DNA from 2 places in the Ensifer sp. EB106-05-01-XG146 genome. Region 1 is predicted to be linked to the other one. Evidence: riboswitches for the same ligand, from Rfam matches in the RefSeq annotation. Region 1 holds a riboswitch; the other holds the start of a gene.
What was found. Region 1 has a riboswitch for FMN ahead of AC3WVQ_RS04945 (DMT family transporter). Riboswitches for the same ligand answer to the same signal wherever they lie in the genome.
Positions count from the first base shown of each region.

Region 2: it holds a riboswitch for FMN, as region 1 does, so the genes downstream of both, AC3WVQ_RS11695 (6,7-dimethyl-8-ribityllumazine synthase) here and AC3WVQ_RS04945 (DMT family transporter) in region 1, are expected to answer to the same signal.

Region 1 is NZ_JBYTDX010000001.1:1,027,264-1,032,686, reverse strand. It holds gene AC3WVQ_RS04955 (MarR family winged helix-turn-helix transcriptional regulator) at 1-263, shown strand, start outside; gene AC3WVQ_RS04950 (esterase-like activity of phytase family protein) at 359-2,566, opposite strand; gene AC3WVQ_RS04945 (DMT family transporter) at 2,634-3,548, opposite strand; FMN riboswitch at 3,636-3,818, opposite strand; gene hupB (DNA-binding protein HupB) at 3,943-4,218, opposite strand; gene lon (endopeptidase La) at 4,439-5,423, opposite strand, start outside.
Region 2 is NZ_JBYTDX010000001.1:2,352,948-2,358,370, forward strand. It holds gene AC3WVQ_RS11680 (ABC transporter permease) at 1-549, shown strand, start outside; gene AC3WVQ_RS11685 (ABC transporter permease) at 546-1,328, shown strand; gene AC3WVQ_RS11690 (ABC transporter ATP-binding protein) at 1,340-2,401, shown strand; FMN riboswitch at 2,525-2,674, shown strand; gene AC3WVQ_RS11695 (6,7-dimethyl-8-ribityllumazine synthase) at 2,767-3,240, shown strand; gene AC3WVQ_RS11700 (low temperature requirement protein A) at 3,666-4,949, opposite strand; gene derI (D-erythrulose-4-phosphate isomerase) at 5,161-5,423, opposite strand, start outside.

The DNA of each region.
Region 1 (5,423 bases):
AGCGTGACCGCCTGGTCATGCGCAAGCCCGATCCTGAAGACCGGCGCGCCAAGATCGTCTCGATCACCGAAACGGGCCGCGTCGTACTGGAAGCCGCAGAGCATCCGCGCAAGCAGCTGCTCGAGGAGATCTTCTCGGCCCTCGACGACGAAGAACTCGACGCGCTCTTTGATATCGTCGGCAAGCTGGTCGACCGGACGGACGAGATCCGTAAGCGCAAGGATGAGGCCGAAGAGGCAGCGCAGATCGCGATCGCCCGCTAGGAGCGTTCTCGCTCGTCGCAAATCACAAGTGCCGAAACAGAAAGAGGCCGGGACGTCATGTCCCGGCCTCTCCCGTTTTCTCCGGGCGGTAACGCTTACATCGCGTTGATGGCGCCAATGGAGAAGAACAGGGTTTCGCCAGAGGAGTCGTCGACGCCGTCATTGTCGGTGACGACATAGCCGTTGCCGGCGGCATCGACGGTGAAGCCTTCGACCTTGTCGACGACGTAGCCATTCAGCGCCTTCAGTTCCGGAATGAGGTCACGAACCTCTTCCTTCTTGACGACGGGCAGTTCACCGCCAAGGGCAGCTGGCTTCAGTTCCGAGAGCGCAACGCGATAGATCGTCTTCAGCTTGGCAGCCTGACCGATCAGGTTGTCGCGCTCGATGACATAGGCATAGTCGCCGTGGACGGAAATTTCCGACAGACCAACCCAGCCGTCACCGGCCTTTTCGAGTGGGTAGCGCACGGCGCCCCATTCTTCGCTCTTCAGGTTGTAGGAGACGAGCTTGACGAAGCCCTTCTCGTCATCCTTCCATTCGCGCTGAACCGCCATCCACAGCGTCTGCTCGTCGCCTTCGCCTACAACGGTGATGCCTTCGAAGCCAAAGCGGGTTTCGCCGGCACGCAGCGCTTCCGGCAGGGCGATTTCCTTCTTGATCTCGCCCTTCTTGTTCACGTGGAAGATCGCGTGGCTGTAGAGCTTGTCGGAGTTGCCTTCCGACGCAAGCCAGAAGCCCCCTTCCCCGTCATTGGCGATGCCTTCGATGTCGAGCTTCTGCGCCGGTGCGCCATCGCGGGTGATGGCGAGCGCTTCGGTGATCAGCGCCGGCTTCTGGGTGGCGTCGATGGTGAAGATCGTGGGCTGCGACGAGTAGACCGAATCGTTGACGGCGCGCAGGAAGCCGGGCTTGTCGGCGACGGCAGCGAGACCGGAGAGTGCGCCGAAGCCGATCGGCAGGCCATCCTTCTCGGCGGAGCGGATCTGCGGATAGACCGCTTCGCCCTCGGCACGCTCATAGATCATCACGTGCGAGCGCGCGCCGCCGTCCTCGACGAGATCGACTTCGTTTGCGGTCGCAAAGAGATTGCGCGCGGGGATCGCGACGGCGCCTTCCGGCGAGATGCCCGACGGCAGGAGCTGCAGCAGCTCAGGCTCGGCGCCCGTATCCTTGTAGACGCCGACGATCGAGGCACGCTCGGACAGAACGAAGAACAGGTTGTCGTCACCGAACTTCGCCGCTTCCAGGCCCTCGGGCTCAACGCCCTTGGCCGAAGAGCGCTTCTCCGGATAGTGGCCGATGGCGGCAATCGCATGCTCCAAGCTCGCGCCCGATTCGAAGAGCACCTTGCCGGTGGTGTCGAAGATCGTGAAACCGCGCGAACCGCCTTCATAGTCGCCTTCGTTGGCAACAACGATGCGGTTGTCGTCGAGCCACTTCACCGCGTCGGGCTCGCGCTTGCGGCCCGGCTGCTCGTCCTTGAAGGCAATCGCGCCGTTGCGCTTGGTGTCGATGTTCTTGAGGTCGACCGTGCCGGCAGAGAAATGCGTCTTCACCGTTCCTGTCTTGCCGTCGATGATGACGATGTGGTTGTTCTCCTGCAGCGTCAGCGCGATCTCGTCCTTGCCGTTGAAGGAAACGAATTCCGGCTCCGGGTCTTCACCGGCGATTTCGGCAAGACCGGTCAGCGTCACGCGCTTCAGCGAACCGCAATCGGCAACACCATCCTTCAAAGACAAGATGACGAGGTCGCCGGCCGGCATCTGCGGGATCTTGCCGTCGTTCAGCTCTTCATCGCGCTCGTTCTCGATGGCGATGGCCGCCAGCGTGCGGTCCTTGTTGACGGCGATCGAATCCGGCTGGCCGCCGAGATCGCAGGTCGCATCGACTTTCTTCGAGGCCAGATCGACGATCGCAAGAAGCCCCGAAGGCTTGACGTAGCTTTCGCGCGTGTTGACCGCGACGAGTGCCTTTGCACCGGCGATGGTGACCGAGGTCGGCTCGCCGTCAAAAGAGACCGTGCCGGCTGCCTTCGGCGCCTTGGCATCGGTGATGTCGATCAGGCCGACGCGCTTGCCGGGGCTGTCGGAATAGACAAGCGTGTTGCCGTCTTCGCTGGCCGTGATGATTTCGGCAGATGTCGGCGCCTTGCGCGCATCGCCTTCCGGCAGGTTATCGGCAACAGCAAAGGATGCAATGCGGTTGAAGACGGGCTCGGCCGCCGCAGGAAATGCTGCGGATGCAAGAAGAACGGCCGCAAGCGCGGTCACGCGCGAAGTGATGGTCATGAAATCCCCCATGTGCGAACACTGAAAACATGGGGGTTCTGCGCGATGCCGATGACAGCCGAATGACAACGCTTGGGTTTTACACCGTTCCGGTTGCAGGCGCGGCGCGCTCGCGCCGCATCTCGTTGCGCATGATGAACAGCGAGGCGCCAAGGATCAGCACTGCGCCGACCCAAAGATATCCTGTCGGCGCGTAACCGAAGACCAGCCAGCCCGCAAAGACGTTAAGCGGCAGCTTCAGATCGTCGAAGGGCTGCACGTAGGCAGCGTCGGCAACAGTATAGGCGAGCGTCAGCAGATATTGTGCGACTACGGTCAGTATCCCGGCGAGAAGCAGGAAGCCGAGTGCTGTCCCATCCGGCATGGTGAAGCCGGCCGAAAGCGCGATGGCGCCGTTGATCGGCGTCAGAAGCACAAGCAGCCATACGGTGATCGTTTCGGGGCGCTCGATACTTGTGAGGCTCTTGGTGATGAGCGACGAAGCGCCCCACAACAGCGCCGATAGGATCGGCAAAAGGGCGGCCCAGCTGAAGCTGTCCGACCACGGTTCGAGAATGATCATCGCCCCGGCGAAACCGACCGCGGTCGCGGCCCAACGCGCCGCGCCGACGCGTTCGCCGAGAAACAGGCGGGCGCCGAGGATGATGAAGAACGGCGAGGTCATGACCAGCGCGATCGCCTGCCAGATCGGCACGTGCGCCAGACCGGAGACCCAGGCCCCCACACCGAAGGCGGCCAACACCACGCGCGCGACGTGACGCCAGGGATAGTCGGTGCGCATGGCCGACAGCCCGACGCGTCGCAGAAACGGCAGTGAGAAGAGGAAGGCGAAGGCATATTGCCAGAACGCCATGGCGGTGGCTGGAAAACCGAGCTTCATCGTCAGCCATTGGGTGACGACATTGAGGCCGGCGAAAGCGATCCCGGCCAACACCATGAAGCCGGCTCCGGCCATGGCGCGCGAGGAGGAAAAGCCGAGGGAAGTCTGATTCATGTCATGCACCCTGAAAGCGGACCAAACACAAATCAGGACGCATGAGCGCACGGCACGACGCCGGGCATCCCTGCCCTTCGTGCCAGCGACCATTCTCTTTCATCCGGACTATGACCGTCGGCTCCGGAGTTGCACCGGATCTGCTGACCCTCTCCCCAAAAATCGAGGAAAGGCGCTCGCGGGCTTGGGCCACCTTCGCGCGTCTCCAAGACGCCGCGCTGTCATGCCCTTACCGCCGGTGGGGACTTTCACCCCGCCCTGAGAATGGGCAAGCCCTAGAGCAAATGACGGACACCCGCAAGGGCTGCCCCCAAAATGCGAAAGGGTCCGGCTTGCGCCGAACCCTCGAATACCTGGACTGCCGGCCTCGTGTCCGGCCGCCAAGCAAATCTCATCAGCCGTTGACGGCATCCTTCAGGCCCTTGCCGGCCGTGAACTTCGGCACGTTGCGTGCCGGGATGTCAACTTCCGCACCCGTGGACGGGTTACGGCCCTTCGAGGCTTCGCGGCGCGAAACCGAGAAGTTGCCGAAGCCGACCAGGCGAATGTCGCCGCCGTTCTTCAGCTCAGCCTGGATGGTCTCGAAAACTGCATCAACTGCAGAAGATGCGTCGGTCTTGGAAAGTCCGGCCTTCTCAGCAACGGCAGACACGAGCTCATTTTTGTTCATGTTTCCACCCCTTTCAGATTGGTTCGAAACGACTGTGTTTTAAGGCGCGGCGGCTTGCGCTTCGCCCGCGTCTTGCCTTTCCCAATTGCGCCTAATCCCTTGGAATGCAAGGCTTGCAGGGCGCTTTTACAACAAAAAAGACCGGCCAATGGCCGGTCTTCCCAATTTTTCTGCAAAATGAGCGCCGCGCGAGCCGGCTGCACCCATTTTCAAGCCCCCGTCAGTGGGCGACGGAGGAGCCTGCTTCGTCCTGCGAATCAACCGGTGCTACGGTTGCCGGCTCGTTTGCCGGGTCCCAATCGATCGGTTCCGGCATGCGCACCAGAGCGTGTTCGAGCACTTCGCCCACCCGCGAAACCGGGATGATTTCGAGCGCGTTCTTCACGTTGTCCGGGATCTCGGCGAGATCCTTGGCGTTCTCTTCCGGGATCAGCACCTTCTTGATGCCGCCCCGCAGCGCTGCCAGGAGCTTCTCTTTCAGACCGCCGATCGGCAGCACGCGGCCGCGCAGCGTGATCTCGCCTGTCATTGCAACATCCTTGGAGATCGGGATGCCGGTCATGATCGACACGATCGTGGTTGCCATGGCGACGCCGGCCGAAGGGCCATCCTTCGGCGTCGCACCTTCCGGTACGTGCACGTGGATGTCACGCTTGTCGAACAGCGGCGGTTCGATGCCGAAGTCGATTGCGCGCGAGCGGACATAAGAAGCCGCCGCGGAAATCGATTCCTTCATCACGTCGCGCAGGTTGCCGGTGACGGTCATGCGGCCCTTGCCGGGCATCATGACGCCTTCGATCGTCAGAAGCTCGCCGCCGACCTCAGTCCATGCGAGACCGGTGACAACACCGATCTGATCGTCACGTTCGGCTTCGCCGTGGCGGAAGCGCGGAACGCCCAGATAGTCGTTGATGTTGGCAGCGTTCACTTCGACCTTCTTGGCCTTGCCCTTGATGATCTCGGTCACGGCCTTGCGGGCGAGCTTCATCAACTCGCGTTCGAAGTTACGCACACCGGCTTCGCGGGTGTAGGTCTGGATGACCGCCATCAGCGCGCCGTCTGTGACCGAGAATTCCTTCGGCTGCAGCGCGTGGTCGCGGATCGCCTTCGGCAGCAGATGCCGCTTGGCGATTTCCAGCTTTTCCTCTTCCGTGTAGCCGGCGATGCGGATCACTTCCATGCGGTCCATCAACGGCGCCGGGATA
Region 2 (5,423 bases), 1.3 Mb from region 1:
GGCGTCGCCTCCAACTTTGCCGGCGTACCGCTCGCCTTTGCCTTTCTCGCGACGCTTGGACCTGTCGGCATCGTCACCGTCTTCCTGCGCTCGAACTTCGGGCTCGACCTCCGGATGCTCGGCTTCAACCTGCTGTCCTTCTGGGGGCTGACGGTCACCTATCTGTTCTTCCAGATCCCGCTGATGATCCTGATCATCACGCCGGCACTCGACGGCCTGAAGCGCGAATGGCGCGAGGCCGCCGAGATCCTCGGCGCCACCGGCCTGCAATACTGGCGCATGGTCGCCTTCCCGATCCTGCTTCCGTCGCTGCTCGGCACGCTGGCGCTGCTTTTCGCCAATGCCTTCGGCGCCGTTGCGACCGCGATCGCACTCACCGGCTCGTCGCTCTCGATCGTGCCGATCCTGCTCTTTGCCCAGATCCGCGGCGACGTGCTCGGCAACCCGCATCTCGGTTACGCGCTCGCCTTCGGCATGATCGTCGTCACCGGTATCGCCAACGCGATCTACATCTGGCTGCGCAGCCGCAGCGAAAGGTGGCTGAAATGAAGAAGATCTGGGCCTGGGGAGCCCTCGTTTTCGGCCTCCTCTATTTCACCCTGCCGCTCATCGGCATGACCAACTTCTCCTTGAAGATGCGCCGCGGCGAATACTCCTTCGACGCTTACCAGAAGGTCTTCGCCGACCCGCGTTTCCAGGAGACCTTCACCTACTCGGTGCTGCAGGCCTTGTTCACCATCCTCTTCGGTGTTCTGCTCGTCGTGCCGACAGCCTACTGGGTCCGCCTCAAGCTGCCGCGGCTGCGCCCCGTCATCGAGTTCATCACGCTGCTGCCGCTGGTCATCCCAGCGATCGTCATCGTCTTCGGCTACATCCGGCTCTACAACACCTCGAGCTGGCTGCCGTTGACGGGCTCGCTCACCGGCACCAACATCCTCCTGATGTTCGGCTATGCGACGCTTGCGCTGCCCTACATGTACCGCGCGGTCGACACCGGCCTTCGCACCATCGACGTCGCCACCTTGACCGAGGCTGCCCAAAGCCTCGGCGCCGGATGGACGACGATCCTTGCCAAGATCATTCTGCCGAACGTGCTCGTCGCCGTGCTCTCGGGCGCCTTCCTGACCTTTGCCATCGTCATCGGCGAGTTCACCATGGCGGCCTTGCTCAACCGCCCGGCTTTCGGCCCCTACATGCAGCTCCTGGGCGCCAACCGCGCCTATGAACCGGCCGCACTCGCCGTCATTGCATTCGGCATCACCTGGGGCTGCCTCGGCCTCATCCAGCTCGTCTCGCGCTTTCAAAAAAGCGCGCCTCCTAAGGCCTGAGGACCGCACCCATGAGTTTCCTGTCACTCACCAGCATCAAGAAGTCCTTCGGCCCGGTTCACGTCGTGCACGATTTCAACATGGACATCGAAAAGGGCGAGTTCGTCTCGTTCCTCGGGCCATCGGGCTGCGGCAAGACCACGGTCCTGCGCATGATCGCCGGCTTCGAAAGCCCGACCAGCGGCAAGATCGTCATCAACGGCCGCGACCAGAACTCGCTGAAGCCCAACCAGCGCAACATCGGCATGGTGTTCCAGGCCTATGCGCTGTTTCCCAACATGAACGTGCATGACAACGTCGCCTTCGGCCTCAAGGTCGCAGGTACAGACAAGTCGGAGATCGACGCGAGGGTGAAGCAGATGCTCGGGCTGATCAAGCTCGAGCACCTGGCGGACCGCTTCCCCTACCAGCTCTCCGGCGGCCAGCAGCAGCGCGTTGCGCTTGCCCGCGCCATTGCGGTCAAGCCGCAGGTGCTGCTGCTCGACGAGCCGCTGTCGGCGCTCGACGCCAAGATCCGCGTGTCGCTGCGCGAGGAAATCCGGCAGATCCAGCAACAGCTCGGCATCACCACCGTGTTCGTGACCCATGACCAGGAAGAAGCGCTGTCGATCTCCGATCGCATCGTCGTCATGAATGCCGGCCGCGCCGACCAGATCGGCACCCCCTTCGAGATCTACAACACGCCGTCAACGCGTTTCGTCGCCTCCTTCGTCGGCACGCTCAGCATCATCGAAGGCAAGGTCGCGGACCCGGCCGCGGGTGCCGTCACGATCGGCAACCAGCAGATCGCGCTGAAGGATCCGATTGCCGGCATGAAGGGCGGCGACAGCATTTCGCTGGCGCTTCGTCCCGAAGCGGGCTCGATCGCCGAGGGCGCCACGGGCGACACGTCGCTTTCCGGCGAGGTCGTCTCGACGAGCTTCCTCGGCTCGGTCATCCGCACGCGCCTTCGCGTCGGCGGCGACGTCATCTCCTTCGACATGTTCAACAATCCGGGTGTGGCCCCGCCGGTTTCCGGCGACAATGTCACGCTGCGCTTTGCCGCCAAGGACCTCTTGGTCATCCGCGAGTAAGCGGATTGGAAGCCATCGGAACGATTTCTTCCGATGGCTCCAAACACTGGAAAAATCTGTCGTGATTTCTGGCATTTTCGTCGCACCGTGCGTTTGACCGCGCGCGGTCGCGCTATATAGTCGCGTTGTTCTCAGGGCGGGGTGAAATTCCCCACCGGCGGTAGCGGCCGAAAGGCCGAAGCCCGCGAGCGCCTCAGGGTTTCGCCCTGGGGGTCAGCAGATCCGGTCAGAATCCGGAGCCGACGGTCACAGTCCGGATGGAAGAGAGCAAGCAGCAACGTGGGTCCCCGCGACGGGACCTCGCGCGCATGCATGTTCGCCCGACGGGATCATTGGAAACGCCAAACCCTGAAAGGCTTGAGACCATGACCATTCTTTCCCACCCCGCCGCCAAGATCGCGATCGTTCGTGCCCGCTGGCATGCCGATATCGTCGACCGCTGCGTCGATGCCTTCGTCACGCAATGGACGAAGCTTGGCGGCTCGGCAGCCGACGTCGAGATCTTCGACGTGCCCGGCGCGCTCGAGATCCCGCTGCATGCGCAGACGCTGGCCAAGACCGGCCGCTATGCCGCGATCCTCGGCACCGCCTTCGTCGTCGACGGCGGCATCTACCGCCACGATTTCGTCGCCGGCACCGTGCTCGACGGCATGATGCGCGTGCAACTTGACACCAGTGTGCCGGTGCTTTCCGCCGTACTGACGCCGCACAATTTCCAGGAAAGCGAACCGCTGATCGCCTTCTTCCGCGAGCACTTCGTTACCAAGGGTACGGAGGCGGCCAACGCCTGCGCCCAGATCCTCGACGCCCGCGCCAAGCTGGCGCTCGTCAACGCCTGATCGGCGAGATGCGGTTGAGGTAGGCTCGCCCCTCATCCGCCCGGTGAAGGCTTGCCCCTCATCCGCCCGGTGAAGGCTTGCCCCTCATCCGCCCGGTGAAGGCTTGCCCCTCATCCGCCCGGTGAGGGGAATGCCCCTCATCCGGCCTGCCGGCCACCTTCTCCCCGCGGGCGGCGAGAAGGACACAAGCGGCACCCTTGTCGCGCAAACTCTCTCCCCGGGCTACCGAGAACGGCCTTCCACTCGGGTCCATCACAAACTCCGAGGCAGTTCTCGTTCCCTCTCCCCGCCTACGGGGAGAAGGCTAGCGTGAGGGGGCGGCGGCAGGGGCGAACAGCGCCAAACGCTGCGCTTGAATCAACCTCTGAACCACCTGAATCGGCTCACCAGCTTGAGCCGGCAACGCACTGTTTCGACTCGCAAAATCAATGCGCGGCCTCGTTCTTGCGCAGGCTGCGATCCAGTGCCGCCACGCGGTGCCGGTGCCCCGCCACCTCGTAGCCGACGATGGTGACGACGGGCGCGAGCATCAGGATGATCAGGCACTTGGCCATGTCGAGCCCGGCCATGGCCGCGACCACTGACGCGGCCAGCACCACTGCCGTGCCCGCGAGCAGCCAGAGATGCAACCGCTCCACCTGCTGCATAAGATAGGCGTACATCGCATAGAGCAGCCCGATGTAGCACGCGACGGGCACCGCAACGGTCAGCACCGTTGCGACCGAGCCGATATGCGCCTTGTGCTCGATGTAATAGGCCGCCACATGCAGGCCGGCGCCAGTCGCGACAATCGAGGCGAAGATCGGCATGTGGCCGTAGCCCCAGACGAAGGAGCGTTTTTGACGGTGCCGGTGCAGGATCTCGGCGCTCGGCAGCAGAAAATAGATCCACCACATGCCGAAGGTGAGCCCCGTACCGGCGAGGCAGACGAGCGCGACATCGAGGTTCCAGCCCTGCCCTTCGACCACGGCGGAGATTGAGGCGACCGTGCCGACCACCCCTTCCCCAAGCGCGATGATCGCGAGCAGCCCGTAGCGCTCGGCGATGTGATGGGCATGCCAGGGCGTTCCGCCGTAGCGCATCTCGGCGACATAGGGGCCGACCATCTCGATCGCCGTCAGCCCCACGACCATGACGAAGGTCACCAGCAGCGAGAAATCGAAGAAGATCAGAACGACCCAGCCGAGCTGGGCGAGGCTGATTGCTTTGACATAGGCCATGCAGGCATCCCGTCGTGCCGGGTTCTGCTGGCTGGCGCGCAGCCATTGGAAGAGCATTGCCACCCGCATGACGACATAGCCGAGCACCATGATGCCGTTGTCGAGATGCTCACCCTTGTCGATCGATTCGAACATCGGCGGCAGGCCGATCGCAAGGATCAGCACGCCGAGCATCTGCACCATGGTGACGATGCGGAATACCCAGTCGTCCGTGTCGTAGGCGGAGGCAAACCAGCTGAAATTGATCCAGGCCCAGCAGATGGAGAAGGTCGCAAGCGCGAAGCCGAAGAGGCCGGAAAAGAAGTGCCCTTCGGCCAGGAAATGAGCAAGCTGCGAAGCCGCCAGGCTAAAGGCGATGACGAAGGTCAGGTCGAACAAGAGTTCGAGCGTCGTCGCCGTCCTGTGATGTTCATGCGTGTCGCGACCGCTCATGCGCGCCACATGGTGGTGCGCGCTTTGATGCGGCTCGGTCGGGGTGGTTTCACTCATGCGGCTACGCCCTTCAATTGACGATCCGCAAGAATATTCAAATATTTGCAGAAGCTTCGTCAAGGCGAAGCGGGAGACCGGACATGAAAACGCCCGGCATCGCTGCCGGGCGCGTCGTCACGATGCCTGAGGGAGGATCAACGGCATCGCGAGATAAGGTAGGCCTTGAACCGGGAACCGGATGCAGACGGCAAGCCGCCCGCCCCTTTCCTCAACCGGCTCTTGCGGCATCCAGGCGATTGATCGCCTCGACATTGCCGGCCGAAGAGCCGTTCGGGTCGAACTCGGACGCGAGCCAGGTGTCGACGATCGACTTTGCAAGCTCCGGACCGATGACGCGGGCGCCCATGGTGATGATCTGGGCGTTGTTCGACTTGGCGGCCCGCTCGGCCGAATAGGTGTCGTGCGTCAGCGCCGCGCGGATGCCCGGCACCTTGTTGGCCGAGATGCATACACCGATGCCGGTACCGCAGA